One region of the Streptomyces sp. NPDC007896 genome, then DNA from elsewhere that is predicted to be linked to it. Evidence: riboswitches for the same ligand, from Rfam matches in the RefSeq annotation. Region 1 holds a riboswitch; the other holds the start of a gene.
What was found. Region 1 has a riboswitch for S-adenosylmethionine ahead of thrC (threonine synthase). Riboswitches for the same ligand answer to the same signal wherever they lie in the genome.

Region 1 (4,028 bases):
GTCGACCCGCACGATCGTCCTGCGGCCCTCGCCGATCTGCTCGCGCAGCGCGGCCATGCGGTCCGCGACGTCCGCCTCGTGCGAGCGCCTGCGCAGGAAGTCCGCGTCCGCGCCGAGCCCGTGCACACCGATCCGGGTGTCGCCGAGCCCGCCGACGAGCGCGTCGCAGCAGGCGGTGAACGCGTCCGCCCAGCGCTGGGTGAGGAAGCCGAGCCGGTCCGCGCCGAGCATGCCGCGCAGCACCTGTTCGGCGATGTCGTCCGGCAGCATCCGGAAGTAGTCGACCGGCGCCCAGGGGGTGTGCGAGAAGTGGCCGATCCGCAGGTCGGGGCGGAGCTCGCGCAGCATCCCGGGGACGAGGGCCAGGTGGTAGTCCTGGACGATCACCACCGCACCCTGCGCCGCCTCCGCGGCCAGAGCTTCGGCGAACGCGCGGTTGTACGCCTCGTACGACGCCCACTGGCGCCGGAACTCCGCGTCGAAGACCGGCTCCAGCGGGGTCTGGTACAGCATGTGGTGGACGAACCACAGCACGGAGTTCGCGATGCCGTTGTACGCGTCCGCGTGCACGTCGGCGGCGATGTCCAGCATCCGTACGCCGTCCTCGGCGACCCCGCGCCGGACCGCCTCGCGGTCGCCGTCGCCGAGCGCCGAACACACCCACAGGGCCCCCGCGTCCGGCCCGATCGCGGAGAGGCCCGAGACCAGCCCGCCGCCACCGCGCCTGGCGCGCAGCGAGCCGTCCTCCCGGACCTCGTAGGTGACCGGGCCGCGGTTGGATGCGACGAGGATGTTGTGGGCGCCTTGCGTTGAAGCGGGGGAAGCCATGCATCGAAACCTAGCCCGGCGTCGAAACGCTCAAACGTTCCCTTCAGCCGTATGCCGTCCGCGGGCCGGTGGGGGCTCGTCGCGCAGTTCCCCGTGCCCCTGACGAGGCGCTGCTACGCCGCCCTTCGTTTCTGGTATTCGGAGATTTCGACCATCGGCGGACGTTCCTCCGTGTCCACCGAGTACGTCCGCGGCTCGAAACCGTCCCTGCTCCGTTCGAACTGGGTGAGGGCCGGGCGGATCAGGTGGCCGCGGGCCAGCCGGAGCTGGGCCGTGCGGTAGATCGCGGCGGACATCCGCCCCAGCGCCTGCCCGTCCTGGTGGCGGTGCTTGCGCACGCCCACGTCGACCTGGGCCAGCGCGTCCAGGCCCACCAGATGCAGGGCGTCGACCAGCATGCCCAGCTCGATCCCGTACCCGACGGGGAAGGGGAGCTGTTCGAGCAGCGAGCGGCGGGCCGCGTACTCCCCGCCGAGCGGCTGCACGAAGCCGGCCAGCTGCGGCCAGTGCATGTTGAGGAGGGGGCGGGCCATGAGTTCAGTGACCCGGCCGCCCTGCCCCGCCGCACCGCCGAGCGGACGGTCGTACATCGCCTTGACGAGGTCCACACCGGGCTCGGTGAGCAGCGGCCCCACGATCCCGGAGACGAAGTCCGAGGAGAACTCCTTCAGATCCGCGTCGATGAAACAGATGATGTCCCCGCTCGTCACGAGGAGGGAACGCCACAGCACCTCGCCCTTGCCGGGCACGGTCGGGATGCGCGGCAGGATCTCGTCCCGGTGCACCACGCGCGCGCCCGCCGCGGCGGCCACCTCCGAGGTGCGGTCGGTCGAGCCCGAGTCGATGACGACGATCTCGTCGACGAGGGGCACCTGCTGCATCAGGTCGTGGCGGATGATGGCGACGATCTCGCCGACCGTCTCCTCCTCGTTCAGCGCCGGCAGGACGACGCTCACCGAGGAGCCCGTGGCCCGTTTGGCGGACATGAGTCTGTGGAGCGGGCGATCGGTCACGGACCAGGAGCGATTGCTCAGCCAGCGCTCAGTTTCCTTCAGCACAGTCTGCGGCTCCTCACTGTCTGATCACCCGGTGTCTCACGGTGTGATCCATCTCGCGGTTCGGACGACTATCTCAACTGTCCTGGCCTTCGGTTACAGTCTTGAACAACGCGGATGACCATCGCATGTCGTAGATCATTTGCGGACCACCGCACCACCCGCACGACACAACCGAATACCGCTCATCCAGAGGGGCAGAGGGATACGGCCCGATGAAGCCCCGGCAACCCTCCAGCTGGTTCCTGTCACATTGATGTGGCGAGGCTCCCGGCTAGGGAAGGTGCCAAATCCGTCTCACGGCGAAGTGCGTCGTGAGGAAGATGAGGAGAAAGGGCCTCGCCTCCATGGCTGCGCAGACTGTTGCACGTTCGACTGTTGCAAGCACCACGAACCCTGTCGCGGGCGACACCACCACCGTAGTCGGTGTGGATCTCGGACCCGCCGCCGCGCTTTCCTGCCGCGAGTGCGGGCACCGCGTGCCGCTCGGCCCGGTCTTCGCCTGCGAGGAGTGTTTCGGCCCGCTGGAGATCGCGTACGACTTCTCGGCCTACGAAACCGAAGAGCTCCGGGCGCGCATCGAAGCGGGCCCCGCGAACATCTGGCGCTACGCGCCGCTGCTGCCCGTCCCGGCCGACGTCGCCGACAAGCCGAACATCAACCCCGGCTGGACCAAGCTCGTCAAGGCCGACAACCTCGCCCGCGAGCTGGGTGTCGAGGCCGGCAAGCTCTTCGTCAAGGACGACTCCGGCAACCCGACGCACTCCTTCAAGGACCGCGTCGTGGCGCAGGCCATCGAGGCCGCCCGCGCGTTCGGCTTCACCACCCTCTCCTGCTCCTCCACCGGCAACCTCGCCGGCGCCGTGGGTGCCGCCGCCGCCCGCGCCGGCTTCCGCTCCTGCGTGTTCATCCCGCACGACCTGGAGCAGGGCAAGGTCGTCATGGCCGCGATCTACGGCGGCGAGCTCGTCGGCATCGAGGGCAACTACGACGACGTGAACCGCTTCTGCTCCGAGCTGATCGGCGACCCGGCCGGCGAGGGCTGGGGCTTCGTCAACGTCAACCTGCGGCCGTACTACGCGGAGGGCTCCAAGACCCTGGCGTACGAGATCTGCGAGCAGCTGGGGTGGAAGCTCCCCGACCAGCTCGTGGTGCCCATCGCCTCGGGCTCCCAGCTCACGAAGATCGACAAGGGTCTTCAGGAGCTGATCAAGCTCGGACTGGTCGAGGACAAGCCGTACAAGATCTTCGGCGCCCAGGCCGAGGGCTGCTCGCCGGTGTCCGTCGCCTACAAGGCCGGCCACGACGTCGTACGGCCCCAGAAGCCGAACACCATCGCCAAGTCGCTGGCGATCGGCAACCCGGCGGACGGGCCGTACGTGCTGGACATCGCGCGGCGCACGGGTGGGGCCGTGGAGGACGTGAACGACGAGCAGATCGTGGACGCGATCAAGCTGCTCGCGCGCACGGAGGGCATCTTCGCGGAGACCGCCGGTGGTGTGACGGTGGGCGTGACGAAGAAGCTGATCGAGAACGGGCTGCTGGACCCGACGCTGACCACCGTCGTTCTGAACACCGGTGATGGTCTGAAGACGCTGGATGCGGTGGCCGGTACGGGGCTGACGGCGACCATTCGTCCCAACCTGGACTCTTTCCGAGAGGCCGGGCTCGCTTAGGGCTTGGCTCGCAGGGTTGTTTGTTCGCTGCGGGCCGGTGGGGGCCGGTCGCGCAGTTCCCCGCGCCCCTTTGGGGCGCTACCTGACCGGAGGTCACAAGGAATGAGCGTCAACGTCCGCATCCCCACCATCCTGCGCACCTACACCGGTGGTCAGGCCGAGGTGACGGCCGAGGGCGGGACCCTCGGCGAGGTCATCGCCGATCTGGAGAAGAACCACGCCGGTATCTCCGCCCGCGTTCTCGACGACCAGGGCAAGCTGCGCCGGTTCGTCAACGTCTACGTGAACGACGACGACGTCCGCTTCGAGCAGGGCCTGGAGACGGCGACGCCGGACGGCGCGGGCGTCTCGATCATTCCCGCCGTCGCCGGCGGCTGACCACCTCGTGGGCCGTTACTCAGGGTGAGATTGTTACCCTTGGTAATGCCAATTACCGAGAGTTCATCGAATTGCCCCCTCCGCGAGAGAA
Region 2 (4,028 bases), on a different contig from region 1:
TTCGGCGCCGCCTGGATCAGCTGGTACTTCGTCCTGCTCGTCGGTGGTGGCAACGACATCTGGGCCACGCACTTCCACCTGTCGATCAACTCGATCACCTGGTTCGTGCGCATCGGCTTCTTCGTCGTGCCGGTCATCGTGTTCGTCATCACCAAGCGTGTCTGCCTCGGCCTCCAGCGCCGCGACAAGGACAAGGTGCTGCACGGCCGCGAGTCGGGCATCATCAAGCGCCTGCCGCACGGTGAGTTCATCGAGGTGCACGAGCCGCTCAGCCAGGACGCCCTGCACACGCTCACCGCGCACGAGCAGTACCAGCCCGCCGAGATCGGCCCGATGGTCGACGAGAACGGTGTCGAGCGCAAGGTGAAGGGCTCGGAGCGGCTGCGCTCCAAGCTCAGCGAGGGCTTCTACGGGGAGGACAGCCAGATCCCCAAGCCCACGGTCGAGGAGTACAAGGAGATCACGAGCGGCCACGGCCACCACTGATCCTCCGACCGGTTGACCGGTCTTCACTGATCGCCACGGCGAGAGCCTCCGTCCATTGCCTGGACGGGGGCTCTTTGCCGTCTCCGGGCCTGGATAGGGTGTTCCCATCTACACAAGGCGTCCCTTTGCGGGGACGACGGACCCAGGAGCGGCTTATGAGCGCTGTGAACCCCGCTGGAGGCAACACCGCGGCGGGCCGTTCCTGGCCCGACGTACTGAGTGCACTGCTCGGCGGCCAAAACCTGAGCGCCGCTGATACGGCGTGGGCGATGGACCGCATCATGAGCGGTGAGGCCGCGGACGCCCAGATCGCGGGCTTCCTGGTGGCGCTGCGGGCCAAGGGAGAGACGGTCGAGGAGATCACCGGTCTCGTGGAGGCGATGTACGCGCACGCGCAGCCGCTGCACATCCCGGGGCCGGCCGTCGACATCGTCGGTACGGGGGGCGACCGGGCCAAGACGGTCAATATCTCGACGATGTCCGCCATCGTGATCGCGGGGACCGGGGCGAAGGTCGTCAAGCACGGCAACCGGGCGTCGTCCTCGGCGAGCGGGTCGTCCGATGTGCTCGAGAAGCTCGGCATCAACCTGGACCTGCCGCCCGAGCGGGTGGCGCGGGTGGTGGAGGAGGCCGGGATCACCTTCTGCTTCGCGGCCAAGTTCCATCCCTCGATGCGGTTCGTCGGCGCGGTCCGCCGGGACCTTGGGATTCCGACCTCGTTCAACCTCCTCGGCCCGCTGACCAACCCCGCCCGGGTCACCGCCTCCGCGGTTGGCTGCTTCGACACCCGGATGGCGGGGCTCATCGCCGGTGTACTGGCTGAGCGCGGCTCGTCCGCGCTGGTGTTCCGTGGCGACGACGGCCTCGACGAGCTGACGACCACGGCCACCTCCCGGGTGTGGATCGTCCGCGACGGCAAGGTCACCGAGGAGGCGTTCGACCCGCGGGACGTCGGCCTCGAGCTGGTGCCGGTGGAGGCGCTGCGGGGTGCCGACCCCTCGTACAACGCGGACGTCGCCCGTCACCTGCTGAACGGCGAGACGGGGCCGGTACGGGACGCCGTGCTCCTGAACTCCGCGGCGGCCCTCGTCGCCCTGTCCCCGACCGACGCGCCACTCGCGGACCAGCTCCGCGCCGCGATGGCGAAGGCGGCGGAGGCGATCGACTCGGGGGCGGCGAAGCGAACGCTGGAACGCTGGGTGGCGGCGAGCCAGTCGTAGTCCACTTCTCCCCCCGCGGGCGCGTGGGGGTTGCTCGCGCAGTTCCCCGCGCCCCTGGGGCGGGGCTGCGCCCCGATTCCCCGCCCGCCCCGGTTTTGTTCGTCCGCGCAGTTCCCCGCGCCCCTTTTTTAGGGGCGCGGGGAACTGCTTTTAGGGGCGCGGGGAACTGCGCGGGCTTTTGGGGGTCTGGGGGCGGAGCCCCCAGGTGGGGATGGGACGGGTAGGGGCGGCGGGGGCGAGGAACGTGGGGCCGCCCCCCACTCGGCGTCCCGGTATACGGACGCCGGGTTGCGGGCGGAAGATCTTGTGGCAGGATGCCGTATCAGGTCATGAGTGACAGCCATCAGGCCCCGGCCGGCTGTCCGGCAACCCTCCGTCCGTGGCGGGGTGCCCCGGGTGAAGACCAGGTCGTAGGCAGCGAGGTCTACGGCAAGCGCGGACCCCTCGAGAATCCCAGGGGTCCTGGTCGTTCGAGGGAGCCTTCTGTGAGCAAGCGAATGCGATAGGGCGTAGAGCCCCGCCTCCGCACACCCCTTTCGCCTTTCCTCCCTGCGCCGAGCCGTGCAGCCGCACACCCGTACCCCCGTGCACCCGGCCCGCGCAGCGATTCCGCCTGCCTCTCACAGGAGCTCGCCATGTCTGTCTCCACCGCTGCCGCCGACCAGACCGTTTGTGCCCCCCTGCCCGTTCTGGGCCGAGACGTCACCGTCCCGCTCGTGACCGGCGGCGAGGTCACCTACGCCGCGCTCGACTACGCCGCCAGCGCCCCCGCCCTCCAGCGGGTGTGGGACGACGTCGCCGCGTACGCCCCGTACTACGGCAGCGTGCACCGAGGCGCCGGGTACCTCTCCCAGCTGTCCACCGACCTCTTCGAGAACGCCCGCAGGACCGTCGCGGAGTTCCTCGACTGCCGGGGCGACGACCAGGTCGTCTTCACCCGCTCCACCACCGACTCCCTGAACCTGCTCGCCGCCACCCTGCCGGCCGACTGCCAGGTGTTCGTCTTCGAGACGGAACACCACGCCTCGCTGCTGCCGTGGAAGGACGCCCAGGTCACCTACCTCAACGCGCCCCGCACCCCGCAGGAGGCCGTCACGGCCCTGGAGCGGGCCCTCGCCGCCCGTGACCCCCACGGCCCGGCCCTCGTCTGCGTCACCGGCGCCTCGAACGTCACCGGCGAGCTGTGGCCGGTGCGCGAGCTGGCCGCCGCCGCGCACGCGCACGGTGCCCGGATCGTCCTGGACGCCGCCCAGCTCGCCCCGCACCACCCGGTGTCGGTGCGGGACCTCGACGTCGACTGGGTCGCCTTCTCCGGGCACAAGCTGTACGCGCCGTTCGGCTCGGGCGTGCTCGCCGGCCGCGCCGACTGGCTGCGCGAGGCCGAGCCGTACCTCGCGGGCGGCGGCGCCAGCCGCAAGGTCACGCGACGGGTGGACGGCGGCGTGGACGTGGAGTGGCACGAGAGCGCGGCCCGGCACGAGGCCGGTTCCCCGAACGTGATCGGCGCCTACTCCATCGCCGCCGCCTGCAAGGCGCTGACCGAGGCCGGTTTCGACACGCTCGTCGCCCGCGAGGAGCAGCTGATCGGGACCGTCCGGGCCGGTCTGGCCGAGGTGCCCGAGGTCCGCGTCCTGTCGCTCTTCGGCGACGACGCCCCGCGCGTCGGCGTCATCTCGTTCGTCGTCGAGGGCTGGAACAGCTCGCACTTCGCGGCCGCGCTGTCCGCCGAGTACGGGATCGGGGTGCGGGACGGTCTCTTCTGCGCCCACCCGCTGGTGCGCACGCTGCTCGGCAGCGATCCGCAGACGCAGGGGGAGTGCGGGGCGCCCGAGGCGGCGCCCGGGGAGAAGTCCCTCAACGCGATCCGTGTCAGCTTCGGGGCCGGTACGCCCGACGAGCATGTGGAGCGCTTCGTGCGTGCGGTGAAGGAACTGGTGCGGGACGGTGCCAAGTGGAACTACCGCACGGAGGACGGCCGCTGCGTCCCGGCGGTCTGAGGCCGTCGGCGGTAGGTGGGGGCTCCGCCCCCACACCCCCGAAGAGATTGCGCGGCTGTGCCTAGCTGTCCAGACCGATGGCGAACGCCGCCTCCAGGTCGTGCTGGGAGTACGTGCGGAACGCGACGTGGGTGTCCGTCGCCTCGACGCCGGGGATCTTGCTGATCTTGCCGGGGATGACGTCCGCCAGGTCGTCGTGGGCCTTCACCCGGACCATGGCGATCAGGTCGTACGTACCGGTGACGGAGAAGACCTCGCTGACACTGTCCAGCGCGGCGATCGACTCGGCGATCTCGGGGATCCGGTCCACGCTGGTCTTGATGAG

Region 2: another riboswitch for S-adenosylmethionine. It lies ahead of ACFZDJ_RS02265 (aminotransferase class V-fold PLP-dependent enzyme); the one in region 1 lies ahead of thrC (threonine synthase).

Annotation. Positions count from the first base shown of each region.
Region 1 is NZ_JBIBKX010000013.1:195,196-199,223, reverse strand. Features, by position in the region: gene ACFZDJ_RS35800 (trehalose-6-phosphate synthase) at 1-828, opposite strand, end outside; gene ACFZDJ_RS35795 (glucosyl-3-phosphoglycerate synthase) at 942-1,886, opposite strand; SAM riboswitch class I at 2,066-2,213, shown strand; gene thrC (threonine synthase) at 2,231-3,559, shown strand; gene ACFZDJ_RS35785 (MoaD/ThiS family protein) at 3,662-3,937, shown strand.
Region 2 is NZ_JBIBKX010000001.1:496,676-500,703, reverse strand. Features, by position in the region: gene ACFZDJ_RS02275 (cytochrome b N-terminal domain-containing protein) at 1-486, shown strand, start outside; gene trpD (anthranilate phosphoribosyltransferase) at 642-1,706, shown strand; SAM riboswitch class IV at 2,032-2,148, shown strand; gene ACFZDJ_RS02265 (aminotransferase class V-fold PLP-dependent enzyme) at 2,342-3,703, shown strand; gene ACFZDJ_RS02260 (Lrp/AsnC family transcriptional regulator) at 3,765-4,028, opposite strand, start outside.